3 regions of the Priestia sp. YIM B13490 genome follow, and region 3 is predicted to be linked to each of the others. Evidence: riboswitches for the same ligand, from Rfam matches in the RefSeq annotation. Region 3 holds a riboswitch; each other region holds the start of a gene.

Region 1 (4,500 bases), on a different contig from region 3:
AGCGCCTGAGGCCGATTTTTCATCTGCACTAGTTTTTCCACCACTTTTTCACCATCTGTCACGTTCAAACAGCCTTGAAAAACCCATTCCGGATGATAAGGCTGATTTATTCTTTCTACATATTCTTTGTATGCTTGTTGCCGCTGTTGACTATTCGTACCCGTCATCCTTCCAATACAGTAGCCAATATCCGTATATCCTTTTTCTTTTAAATACATAAGCGCCTGCTTAAAAGCTGCATAATGATCAACGTAAACGGAGCGAATAGAACGATTCTGTACGTTTTCGCACACGGCTATCGGCCCGTACTGCTGATAATATTCAATCGTGCTCCAGCTGCTTGCTCTAGAACAAATAATCACTCCATCAACTTGCTTTGTTTTTAGCATATGAAGCGCTTCTTCTTCTTTTTTTACATCATAGTTCGTCTGACAAATAACAAGCTGATACTGCTTTTCTAACGCCTGAGATGCCACTCCTTCTAAAAGCAGACTAAAATACGGATGATTAATAAAAGGCAAGACGACGGCAATCATATTTGTTTTCCCTTTTGATAAGTGAACGGCATTAATGTTTTGTTCATAATTAAGTTCGTGAATAACCTGCTCTACCAGCCGGCGTTTTTCTTCTTTTACATACGGATGATGATTTAGCACCCGGGATACAGTCGAAACAGATACACCAGCTTTTTTTGCGATATCTCGGATATTTGTCATGTTTTCACCTTTTTCTCTTGCGCTGAAACGCGTTTCATACTTTATTCTCATTATAAAGTGAAACAGCAAGAAGCTAAACCCGTTACCATCGTGTTTTTACTCATTTACGTAAGGAGGTCATTTCATGGGTATTTTATTATTCATTTTATTATGCGGAATTGAAATTGGAGGAGCGGCTTATGCACTTAAACAGAACGAGACGCTTTGGAAGGAGTTAGATGATGAAAAGCCGACTGATTTTTTTAAACAGTAAAAAACCCTTAAAAAGAACATTCTTTTTAAGGGTTTGATATTACGCAGCTTCTTTAGATGACTTTGACTTTTTATTTAAACGAGGAAATCCAATTACAATTGCAATGATCCCGCAAACCGCTGTTAACATTGGGTAGAATGTAAATGGAATAATCTCAATCGGTGAAACTTTAGCAAATCCTGCTGCGAGAAGCATTTGTGCGCCGTAAGGGATAAGCCCTTGAACGCTGCATGAAAACAAGTCAAGCAGACTGGCTGATTTACGATTATCAATTGAATACTTATCAGAGATTTCTTTTGCTAACGGACCTGCCGTAATAATTGAAATCGTGTTATTAGCCGTTGCTAAATTTGTTAAACTTACCAGTCCAGCGATGCTGAATTCTCCGCCTTTTTTTGTTTGAATGCGTCGTGTTAATAAATTCAATAAGAACTGAATACCGCCATTATAGCGAATAAGCTCAACCATTCCGCCGATTAGCAGAGATAAAATAATTAACTCTGACATTCCGCCAATACCTTCTGTCACAGTTTTAGCAAGAGAAGAAAGCGTGTAGCTTCCGTCAGCTAATCCAATCACGCCGGCTAGCACAATTCCTCCGGTTAAAATGCTTAATACGTTTGCACCAAATATGGCAGCAACGAGTACGCCGACATAAGGCAAGATTTTAAACCAGCTAAAATCTTTAATTTCTACTGATGATGTATTGCCTAGCGTCATTACAAGCAATAAAATTACCGTAACAATCGCTGCAGGAAGGACAATAAAAAAGTTTACTTTTAATTTATCTGACATATTTGTTTTTTGCGTACGAACTGCTGCAATGGTTGTATCAGAAATTATCGATAAATTATCTCCAAACATTGCACCACCAATAACGGCAGCAATGGCCAATGTAATGGATACATGCGCTTGCTCACTGATTCCTACAGCAATAGGCCCTAGCGCAGCGATTGTTCCCATTGATGTTCCCATCGAAATGGAAATGAATGCGCCAATAACAAAGATTCCGACTACCACTAAGCTTTGCGGAAGCACAGAAAGCGCTAAGTTTACCGTTGAATCAACAGCTCCCATGCCTTTAGCAACTTGAGAAAAAGCACCTGCTAAAATAAAAATAAGCACCATAATAATGATATCAGGATGCCCTGCTCCTTTAGCAAAACGCTCCACTTTTACATTAAGTGAATCTTTGCGATTCATAGCCAGCGCCACGATGGCTGCAATGATAATGGCTACTAATACAGGCAGCTTATAAAAATCTCCCGTTATAATTCCTGATCCGACAAACAGGACTAAAAAGACGCCCAGCGGTAACAGCGCCCAGCCGTTTCCTTTTTGTTGTTCCATTCTTAACACCTCTTGTTTACGTAATAAAAAAAGACCTCTTCTTATTGATAAGAAGAGGTCTCTTATTTGTATCATAAGATTACCCTTCTCATCTTCCAAACGAAACATCGTCTGCTGGATTTGGCACCGCACTGCGTACAGCCAGTTGCCGAGACATCATAGGGCCAGTCCCTCCGTCTCTCTTGATAAGAAGTTTATAGTTGTTTTAAAAATAGTCTTTCACTACTGTAATCTCTTTTTATTTAATTGTCAAATGCTATTTTAGAAAAATATATAGTGCGAAAATTCTCACATCAATTAGCTACGTCTCGTTTTAAAAACGCTGCCCATGCCACGCCCATAAAGAAGACAAAATGAGCAACTAAGATGAAAATGGAAAATGGAATCGTCATGCCGTCAAATATCGTCTTCATTCCGTCCATATACTGCACAAAGTTTGTGTTGGCGAACAGTAAAAATTTTCCCCACCATAAACCAAACTGTGATACTAGTCCTGTTACTGCTTTCGCCCCGATACTTACGACAATAGCCAGACTGGAAGCAAGCGCGCTGTTTCTAAATAAAGACGACAGCATGAATGCAAATGTCATCATCATAAACGTTTCCATATACGCGCTGTCATACGTAAGCGTAATGTTTTTAAGCAGCTGCGCATCTCCTTCTAGACTGGTAAAGCCAAAGAACAATGCTCCCCATACAAACGAAAAAAGCAAATAGCTCAGTAAATAATACAAGCTAATTAAAATGAGGGTTATGTACTTGGATGCTAAAATCGTTGAACGTCTAGCAGGGCGAATTAAAAGAAGCTTAATGGTACCTGCTTCAAACTCTTTTGCAACCATTGACCCTCCAACAGCAAGCGCGAAAAATTGAACGAGAATCAGCATACCTGAACTAAATGACAGGAAGTTCAAAATGTTGTCTTCTGTTCCTGCACTGTTTGCTACTTTCTTCATTAAAAGAGCCATACAAAGAGTTAAAATACCGATTGTAATAAACGTGACTTTTGTACTTCTTTTATGAAACCATTTCATATGTTCATTTTGAATTAGCTTAAGCATGGTGCTCTCCTTCCGTAACGGACATAAACGAATCTTCAAGCGTCTCATACACAGGAGTGATTCGGTAGACTAAAATATCGCTGTCCACTAATTTTTTATTCACAGCTGGAATTTGTTCTTTTACAATCGTCACGTCGATACTATGTGATCTCATCGTTACTTCAAATTCTTGTGATAAAAGATCCGCTGCTTTTTGCGCATCAGACACTTCAAATTCTACGTACGTTCCTTGATCTTGACGATTTGGAGATAGATCTTGAATGGCTTTTAACTCACCGTCTTGAATAATGCCAACGCGGTCACATAGTGCTTCTACTTCTTTTAATAAGTGGCTCGCGATTAAGATCGAAATTCCTTCTTCCCTGCAGAGGGTTTGTAAATATGTACGAAATTCTCTCATTCCCGCTGGGTCTAGACCGTTTGTTGGTTCGTCTAGTAAAAGCAATGCAGGCTTATGTAAAATAGCTTGAGCTACTCCTAAACGCTGTCTCATCCCAAGAGAATACGTCTTCACTTTTGCATGAATGCTGTTTTCAAGCTTTACTAAAGCAATCACTTCATCCAAGCGTTCTGATGTGATCCCTTCATGCATATTCGCAAAGTGTTTTAAATTTTGATAGCCCGTCAGATAATCATAAAACTCAGGGTTTTCAATAATCGCTCCAATTGATTTCATAGCTGATGTAAACTGTTCTTTTAAAGGAAATCCATTGACGATAATTGTTCCCTCTGTTTCTTTGATGAGTCCTACGACGGTACGAATTAACGTTGTTTTTCCAGAGCCGTTCGGACCAAGCAATCCGAAAATCTCACCGCGCTCAACCGATAAGGATACATCATGCAAAATGGTTTTCTTCCCAATTACTTTACTGACATGATCTACTTGTAGCACTGTTTCTGTCATCATGTACATCCTTTCTTTAATTAGCAATACGCTTTCTATTGTTTCTCTTTTTTAACTATTTGTCTACTATAACCTTATTTTTGGAAAAGTAGCCCATTCAAATCATTCGTATTATCCGCTTACATTTGATAAAATAAAACAAACTTTAGTTAGAGGAGGACTTCTACATAATGAACTTAACCGTATACCTTGCCGGGCAAATTCACGATAACTGGA
Region 2 (4,500 bases), on a different contig from region 3:
ACACTTGATACGATGTCTCCGTTCTCATTTCTATGACCAAATACGTCTCCAGATGAAAAAATCGTATGTAAATCTGCTTCACTATAATCCCATTTTTCCAGCTGCGATAACAGCAGCAAACCTTTTATGTCTTTTTCACTAAATGTTTCAATCATTTCTGCATATGTCCTCCCAACTTTTCGATGCACTGTGTGGCGTTAAAAAGCATAAAACTAACATACTCATCCACTTTCAATTACCGTTTAATCATTAACGAATTCTCTAACTAAATAGTACAGAATAAATAGAATATTTTCTACATTATTTATCCGTACCAATGATCCCTTAAAATAAACTAATCATTCACACATAAACTAATGAAAAAAGACCTCTTTCCAAGAAAGAGGTCTTTTCTGTTATTTCACTAGCTTTTGCTCAGCTGCAGCTGAACTTTGACTTCGTTTATGAAATCCTTTTGCGTAGTACGCGATAATAAGACCGATAAACCATAATGGTCCGATGACAACTGCAATTCTTGTATCTGGATTATATGCCATGAGAACCACTACCAGCGCTAGGAACGCAAGTGACACATAAGATGTTAACGGAAATAAAGGCATTTTGTATTTCAGCTTTGCCTCTTCACCTGTTTTTAACGTTTTGCGATATTTAATTTGAGAAAGCAAAATAATTCCCCATGTCCAAATCGCACCGAATGTTGCAATACTTGTTACCCACGTAAATACTTTGGCAGGCACAATGTAGTTTAACGCTACTCCGACTAATAGCGCACCTGCTGATGCCAAAACAGCTTTTCCCGGTACGCCGCCCTTTGTAAGCTGACCGTATCCTTTTGGTGCTTCTCCGTGTTCTGCTAAGTTAAACAGCATACGGCCTGTACTAAAAATACCGCTGTTACAAGAAGAAAGAGCTGCTGTTAGTACAACAAAGTTAATGATACCAGCCGCCGCTGGAATGCCGATTTTTTCAAATGTTAATACAAACGGGCTTCCCTGTGAACCAATCTCTTGCCACGGATAAATCGACATAATGACAAATAACGCACCGACGTAGAAAATCAGAATACGCCAAAAGACAGAATCAATCGCTCTTGCTAGAGATTTTTCGGGATTTTTCACTTCTCCCGCGGTAACGCCGATCATTTCAATTCCTAAATACGCAAACATGACCATTTGCAGCGACAGCAAAATACCTTTGAATCCGTTCGGGAACAGTCCGCCGTTGTCCCACAAGTTTTTGATACCAGTCGCAACGCCGCCGTTGCCGATTCCGAACACGATCATTAATAATCCAACGGCAATCATTAATACAATCGCTAAAATTTTAATAAGTGCAAACCAAAATTCCAGTTCACCATATGCCTTAACAGCTAAGAAGTTAACCGTTGTCATGATGACAAGCGCCGATAACGCCCAAATCCAGTTTGGTACATCCGGATACCAATACCCCATATAAATACCAACGGCTGTAATTTCAGCCATACATGTTACAACCCATAAAAACCAGTAGTTCCAACCTGTTAAATAACCAGCAAGCGGCCCTAAGTAGTCGCGTGCGTACTTGCTGAATGAACCTGCAACAGGTTTTTGAATCGCCATTTCTCCAAGTGCTCTCATAATAAAAAACATAATCATTCCGCTAAATCCGTACGCCAATAATATTCCTGGCCCTGCTAATTTAATAGCAGATGCAGATCCAAGAAACAGTCCTACCCCTATGGCTGCTCCTAAGGACATCAGCGTCACATGTCTTTCTTCTAACCCGCGTTTCAATTCTTTCCCCTGAGTTTTCCCCTGCATAAACGTCTCCCCTTTTTCCAATCTGTCAAAACGAGATGAACACAGCCTTTTTTGTTAGCGCTTTCATATAAATTTGTGCTAAAAGACAGCTAGGCTGTATATTTGTATTCTATCACCTTTCCCTCACTTTTCTTTTGTCGAAAAACAAAAAAATTATCTTATCATTTTGTTTAAACGCACAATTAGACATAGGCACTACTTTTTTACTATGTATTTATTATTGCACTTAAGTAATAGTATTTTTTAAAAATAGAAAAACGCCGACTCAACTCCGTCAGCGCATCGTTCATTTTATGCTTTTTTATAAAAACTAGCATTTATCTCGCGGGTTCAAAAGTTTTACAGCCAGGTTCTTCCGTTTCAGAAACATGGTGACTACTTTCAGGACTCACAACGTAAATGGACTCTGCACTGCATTTATTTCCGGATTTCCAATACATGCACTCATTCACTTCACACAATACACCTTGAGCCACTGTTATCCCTCCTTTGCTTGTCTTATCTATTTACTACCCGAAATATAACGATTCTAACATTTTTACGCAAAAAAACCGCTTGTTTCTCAAGCGGATCTTTTTATTGCGTGTGTTCAACATACTGTTTTTTAGCTAAATATAACTCACGGCTCAGCGTGATCCGCCGTTCTCTCAAGTGCCTTAAGTTAGCCTGAAATTGTTCGTTAGTTGGCTCTTCTTGAATTAAGCGATACGTAAAAGAAATATCTTCATTTAACTGTTTAAAATCTTCCCATATCTCTTGAACTAGAGCGGATTGTTTTTCTTCAAATGAACGATTTTGATGCGTTTTTAGCGCCTCTAAAATTTCCTGCTGCCACGTTTCGTCTTTTATTTCTTTTGCTAATAAGTATAGATCTAAATAATCATTAATGCATAAATTCGTTTGTGTATTATTCAATGTCATCACCTTTTCTATACGAAATGTTTCTTCCTAAGAAGAGGATTTCATCATAGAAAAAGATTCCTCTTCTTATCTGTCAGAGCTAGGCTATGCTGGAATTAGCACCATTCAATAATTGTGGTTGCTGAGGTTTCAAAGGGCCAGTCCCTCCACCTCTCTAGATAAGAATATTTCGTTTTTAAATTATTTCTGACTATTCTAATATGTTTTATAGGTTACGTCAATAGCTTTTCAATAAAAAGAAAAAAGAAGTAAAATATGGTATGCTTTCATAAAGGATGGTGAGCACATGAAACGATATATGTTATCTGCTTTTTTGGGAAGCTTGCTGCTGCTTCTCAGCATTGCCTTTTCATCTACTTTCCATATTGCAATTGTCAAAACAACCGGAAGTATTGGAGGGATTATTTTAGCAGCAGCGGCTTTGATTATGAACGCGCTTGAAGCCCCCCCCTCCTCAGACAATACAGCTGGAGGAGCCGTTGAAGTACTAGATAAAGGCGCTGTTTGGGCTACTTATTTACTTTTACTTTCATTACCGAACCTCATCGCATGTATAACATCTTATGTTTTATGGACTCGCTGACATTCATCAACGTTACGGACGTTTTGCCACTTGGAAGCTCATTGATATTTGTTTATCTACAAAGCCAAGTTCACGATACACATGCTGTGCAAAATTCCCAGCATGAACGCTGAGTCTGATTTCAGGGTATCCTTTGATAGACAATTCATCAATTGCTTTTTGCATTAACGGCTTGGCTAAACCTTGCCCGCGGTATTCGGGTACAACATATAATTCGTAGATAAAGCCAATTTCTTCTTTTGAAAAGAAGTCGGTAGATGGGCCGATAAGAACCCAGCCTGCGAGTTTATTTTCTTGTCTTAAAACTAAATAATAACAGCCTTTTTCAAAGGCACTACCAACTAGTTCATTTACGCGTTCAGCTGACGGATGAAACTGCTTCATCGTTCCTTCAAACAGCGCATCAGCAGATTTCGTCCGAATTTCCTGTAATTCTTCTTCAGTAGCTTTTGCAATCATTATGGATCTCTCCTTTCGTGTTCGTTTTCCACATGCGAGGATAAATTCCTGCAAAAAAAGTCTTCGCCTAAGCGAAGACTTTTATTTAAATTCAAAATGTTCTTGATGATTGCCTCGTTCGTCCGTCCAGTTAATCATAATGTCTAAACTTGCCGCTTTTCCAGGAACAGCAAAATTCGCGTAGCGAAAACGCTGACCGCTTTTGCTTAAGTTAGACCTTTCAATAGGAGAAAACAAGCTGTATTTCGCCTTATTTTTTCCTTCGTGCCGAAAAGCTTGGACATGCACGCGCTCTACGTCTTTTCCAATGTTTTCAACGGTTAATCCATATGTATGATAGACGTTATTTTTCCACTTTAGCTGATTATCTCCCGTCATGCTCGCTTTTGTCAGTTCAACCGACCATTGTTCAGATGATTTCTTCATTGGAAGCTTCTCAATCGAAAGAGCGCTGACATGAATGGCTGCAAAAGCAAGCCAAACAAAACAAAAAGTGCTGACTGTATAAAATAGTCTTTTCATAGATTTTGATCTCCTTAGAAATTTTAGTAGTAGCATTTCCTGTTCACTCAAAAATTATGATAAACGCTTTAACAAAAAAAGCCTCTCCATTTAGGAGAAGCTTCTTAAATTAATGCATAAGCAAATCTTTTTGTTTGTCTAATGAGTGTTTTGTATATAAATCTCTTTCAATCGCATATTTAGGACGCTGTTTCACTTCGTTAAAAATCTTGCCAA
Region 3 (4,500 bases):
CAATTTCATTGTTTGCAAGAGCTGTGTTCGGTAAGATGTAATCTTGGAATTTTTTAATTTCTAAGTCGATTCCTTGTTTTTCTAAAATCGGTTTTGCTTGTTCTAAAATTTCAGCATGAGGCGTATTAGATGCACCCACAACAATTTTCTTTTCATCTTTTGATCCATTGTTAGATCCACATGCAGCTAATCCTACTACTAGCGCAGATGTTAGTGCTAAAGCCGAAAGCCATTTTTTCATAATAAATAATCCTCCCTTTATCTTTTATCAATTTTTGCAGTAATCGCATCTCCAATAAGTTGGATAATAAATACAATAATCAAAATTAAGATCGTAGCAGCTAGCGTTACATCATTATGACTGCGCTGGAATCCTTCTAAATATGCAAGATTCCCAAGACCTCCAGCTCCAATCACACCCGCCATTGCCGTATAGCCGACTAGCGCAATCGTTGTTACCGTCAAACCAGAAATTAAAGCTGGCAGCGATTCAGGTAACAGCACTTTAAAGATAATAGTGCTTGTTGTTGCTCCCATTGATTTAGCAGCTTCAATAACACCTTTATCAATTTCACGCAGACCAATTTCTACAAGACGCGCATAAAATGGTGCTGCTCCCACAATTAAAGCAGGTAACGCTGCATTAGCGCCTAAAATACTTCCTACCAATGCTTTGGTAAATGGAATCAGTAAAACAATTAAAATAATGAATGGAATGGAACGAAAGATATTTACAACTGCTGACACAATGGCATATAAAGGTTTGTTTTGCCAGAGCTGTCCTTTGGACGTTAAAAATAAAAGCAAGCCCAATAAAATACCTAGAACAAACGTGGCTATAACTGAAATAGCCGTCATATATAGTGTTTCATTTGTCGCTTGAATAAAATCATCTAAAATAACGTTCGGAAATAGTTTCTCAAGCATTTGTCATTACCTCCACTTCTACCTGCTGCTCATGAATGTATGCAATGACTTTTTCAACTTCTGTTAATTCTCCGTCTAAATGAACGAACAACGTCCCGTATGAACCTGTTTGTGTATGAGAAATCTTTCCTTGCAAAATATTAATCGTTACATCAAACTGTTTTAAAATCGTTGTAATGAGCGGTTGCTCTGCTTTTCCGCCAACAAACGTAAGCTGAATAATTTGCCCGCTTGGATATAACCCCTGTACTTGTTCAATTGTTTCAAACGTTTCTTCTGGTTCAGAAATCTGTTGAACGAACCGTTTTGTAATCGGCTGCTTAGGTTTTCTGAATACTTCTAGCACTTGTCCTTCTTCTACCACTGCCCCATTTTCCATAACGGCTACCCGATGACAAATTTTACGAATAACATGCATTTCATGAGTAATCAATACAATGGTTAACCCTAGCTTCTCATTAATATCTACTAACAGATCTAAAATGGAATCTGTCGTTTGAGGATCAAGCGCTGATGTTGCTTCATCACACAGCAATACTTTTGGGTTATTGGCTAGCGCTCGAGCAATACCAACACGCTGCTTTTGTCCACCGCTAAGCTGTGATGGATAAGCATTTTCACGCCCTTCAAGCCCGACTAACTTGATAAGCTCGTCTACTCGTTTCATTCTTTTTTCTTTTGAGATCCCTGCTATTTCTAACGGAAAAGCAATATTTTCTCGCACCGTACGCGACCACAAGATATTAAAGTGCTGAAATACCATACTAATTTCTTGTCTAGCTTTTCTGAGTTTTCCGCCTTTAATTTTTCCAATATCATTACCTGCTACTTCGACCGTTCCTGTCGTTGGTGTTTCTAACCCGTTTAGCAAGCGAATTAAAGAACTTTTCCCCGCTCCGCTATAACCAATAATTCCGTAAATTTCACCTTGGTTAACGGTTAGATTCACATTATCAACAGCTGTTATTTGACCACTTTTGGCCTGATAAATTTTTGTAACGTCTGTTAATGTAATCATATTTCTTCACCTTCTTTAGTAAAAACTTAATTATGTTAGGTTGCCCTATAGGATGAAAAAGCCGTAAAACAATTTTCCCCATCAAAAAAGCCTCTCTGCGCATGACAGAAAGGCTCGATATTTAATCCTTTCTCTCATCTTTCAAAGCACATAGCTTTGCAGGAATTGGCACCATTTCAGTTAGTCTGACGGTTGCCGGGTTTCACAGGGCTCAGTCCCTCCACCTCTCTTGATAAGAGTTCGCAACAATTATTTTGTTTTTGGGAAATATTCATTCATTTATGAACATTCATGAGTGTGATTTTAGCATGTGTCAGATAGGCTGTCAACAGGTTTTGTTCTTGGGATAATATCCCAAGATTCCAACAGCCCCAACGGTTCACTCTCTTTCAATTTCTTCATTTTAAACAAACGTTTGATTATCGAAGCTCTTCAAGTACGTGCTCGATGGAATGAAACGCATAGAGTTTTTTTACCATTTCGCCATTTTTCACTTCAATCAAACAAGGTACACTTTCAATTGAAAATATTTCTGCTTTTGAAGGCATATAATTTAAATTGCTCATTCCGATGGTCACACCGGGCAGCATCGCTTCTGCTACGGTTAACATTTTTTTTGCCAGCTGACATGTCCCGCAAAAAGGTGTATGGAAAAAGATAAACGTTCTTTGTCCTTCTTTTAACTGATCTTCAAGCTGTTTTTCGCTCCATTCTTGCATGTTGCTCATTCCTTTTATGTTAAAAATTCTGCATTAACATCGATATTGGCACTCAGTAATACTGTTGCTATGTGATGTCTAGGGGCGGCAGCAACCTCTCGGTACATTTTATCAATATATAGATGCTCTGCTTCCGGAAGCTCTCGTTTAAATTGTTTTCTTAGCTTATTCCCTGAATCATCAGAGTCAACAAGTATGTATACCTCTTTGTTAAACGTACAGTCAATAATTTCATCCAGCTTTGATAAACTAATCGTACCGTTTGTACAGATAATTTCAATTGGTTCTCGAATGATATCTTGGATACGCTTTTTATCTGATTTTCCTTCGACAATAATTACTTTTTCAATTTCAATTAGCCCCATTTTCATCACCCATAATCGTCAGTTGTATAGTAACATCATTTCTTTATGCTATACAATATTCGTTAATGTATCACAGTTCACCTGTTTTTTAAAAGAAATTTGCAAGAAAGAACTGTTTTAAAAAGCAGCTTAGGCCATATTGTTTCCATAAGACAAGAAAAACAGTGGCAGTTGCCACTGTTTAGCACCATCCTGCTTCTTCGTCGCAGTCTGTATATTTTTGCGTTTCACCTTGTTTTTGTACATCCGTATATTGATAGAACTTATTATTTTCTTGCGAATAACCTTCTTCAAAGCGGTATTCATTGCCGCTTGTTCCGTAACTAACTTCACCAATTGGCTGCTTATCAACATATAATTTCATACCGCCGTCATGAAATTTAGCTGTAACGCGATCTGTAACGTCCATTTTTTGTTTTTCAAACATAAAAAGACACTCCTTTAGCTTGTTTACTAATAGAGTGTCCAGTCAAAAACTTTTCATAAAGACAATTTATGGAGGAATATTATCCTTCGTTTGTCATTTCTTCGTATTGCTCTGCTGTCATTAGCTTATCTACTTGAGAAGCATCAGACGGTTTGATTGTAATCATCCATGCTTCTTCGTATGGAGATTCATTAACAAGTTCAGGGCTATCGCTTAAGTTGTCGTTTACTGCTACAACTTCACCGCTAATTGGTGCGTAAAGCTCAGAAACTGTTTTTACTGATTCAACGCTGCCAAACGGCTCGTCAGCTTCTACTGTTGCTCCTACTTCTGGCAGTTCAACGAATACGATGTCGCCAAGCTCAGCTTGAGCGAAATGCGTAATACCTACGCGGACAACGTCTCCTTCTGTTTTTACCCATTCATGCTCTTCAGAATAACGCAAATCTTTTGGTGTACTCATCTTAATCCCTCCAAAATATGTATCGTAATTTGTTTATATAAAAAGCGCCTTCAACGTGGAGAACACTTTCTACAACCTAAAATAACTTCCTATTAACAGTGTAACGTAAAAGGTAAAAATTTTCTATTTGAAAACTTACTTCCACACGTCCTCAAACTGCTCTTCTTTGAAACCAAGCGTTACTTTTTGTCCATCTGTTAGCAGCGGACGCTTAATTAACATGCCATCTGACGCAAGAATCGACAGAAGTTCATCTTCACTCGCACTGCTTACTTTATCTTTAAGTCCTAATTCGCGATATTTTTTACCGCTTGTATTAAAGAATTTTTTTAATTCTAAGCCGCTGTTCTGATAATAAGATTGCAGCTGCTCTTTTGTTGGCGGGTTTTCTACAATATGGATTTCTTCATACGCTACTCCGTTATCATCCAGCCTCTTCTTGGCTTTTCGGCACGTACCACACTTTGGATATGAATAAAAAAATAATGACATTTCGTCAACCACCCTTTATTTTAAGCTTTTTTCGTATTTTAACACATCCTTTATCATTTACCTAGATAGAGGCTTCTTAAACAAAAAGG

What was found. A riboswitch is a leader RNA that binds a small molecule or an ion and turns the genes downstream of it on or off. The one in region 3 is predicted to bind S-adenosylmethionine.
Region 1: linked by a shared signal. The riboswitch ahead of ACFX4R_RS11935 (Na+/H+ antiporter NhaC family protein) and the one ahead of ACFX4R_RS19640 (methionine ABC transporter ATP-binding protein) in region 3 are both predicted to bind S-adenosylmethionine.
Region 2: linked by a shared signal. The riboswitch ahead of ACFX4R_RS00865 (hypothetical protein) and the one ahead of ACFX4R_RS19640 (methionine ABC transporter ATP-binding protein) in region 3 are both predicted to bind S-adenosylmethionine.

What each region holds. Positions count from the first base shown of each region.
Region 1 covers NZ_JBHZOT010000003.1:398,262-402,761, reverse strand. The annotation lists gene ACFX4R_RS11945 (LacI family DNA-binding transcriptional regulator) at 1-716, opposite strand, end outside; gene ACFX4R_RS11940 (hypothetical protein) at 841-969, shown strand; gene ACFX4R_RS11935 (Na+/H+ antiporter NhaC family protein) at 1,009-2,319, opposite strand; SAM riboswitch class I at 2,405-2,511, opposite strand; gene ACFX4R_RS11930 (ABC transporter permease) at 2,613-3,380, opposite strand; gene ACFX4R_RS11925 (ABC transporter ATP-binding protein) at 3,373-4,284, opposite strand; gene ACFX4R_RS11920 (YtoQ family protein) at 4,455-4,500, shown strand, end outside.
Region 2 covers NZ_JBHZOT010000001.1:169,899-174,398, reverse strand. The annotation lists gene ACFX4R_RS00880 (GNAT family N-acetyltransferase) at 1-155, opposite strand, end outside; gene alaP (alanine permease AlaP) at 396-1,799, opposite strand; gene ACFX4R_RS00870 (DUF1540 domain-containing protein) at 2,117-2,275, opposite strand; gene ACFX4R_RS00865 (hypothetical protein) at 2,376-2,720, opposite strand; SAM riboswitch class I at 2,784-2,885, opposite strand; gene ACFX4R_RS00860 (hypothetical protein) at 3,007-3,303, shown strand; gene ACFX4R_RS00855 (GNAT family N-acetyltransferase) at 3,316-3,762, opposite strand; gene ACFX4R_RS00850 (hypothetical protein) at 3,844-4,284, opposite strand; gene ACFX4R_RS00845 (glycosyltransferase family 2 protein) at 4,394-4,500, opposite strand, start outside.
Region 3 covers NZ_JBHZOT010000006.1:299,924-304,423, reverse strand. The annotation lists gene ACFX4R_RS19650 (MetQ/NlpA family ABC transporter substrate-binding protein) at 1-241, opposite strand, end outside; gene ACFX4R_RS19645 (methionine ABC transporter permease) at 259-927, opposite strand; gene ACFX4R_RS19640 (methionine ABC transporter ATP-binding protein) at 920-1,945, opposite strand; SAM riboswitch class I at 2,077-2,184, opposite strand; gene ACFX4R_RS19635 (thioredoxin family protein) at 2,365-2,664, opposite strand; gene ACFX4R_RS19630 (toprim domain-containing protein) at 2,679-3,029, opposite strand; gene ACFX4R_RS19625 (YusG family protein) at 3,211-3,456, opposite strand; gene gcvH (glycine cleavage system protein GcvH) at 3,536-3,919, opposite strand; gene ACFX4R_RS19615 (arsenate reductase family protein) at 4,055-4,411, opposite strand.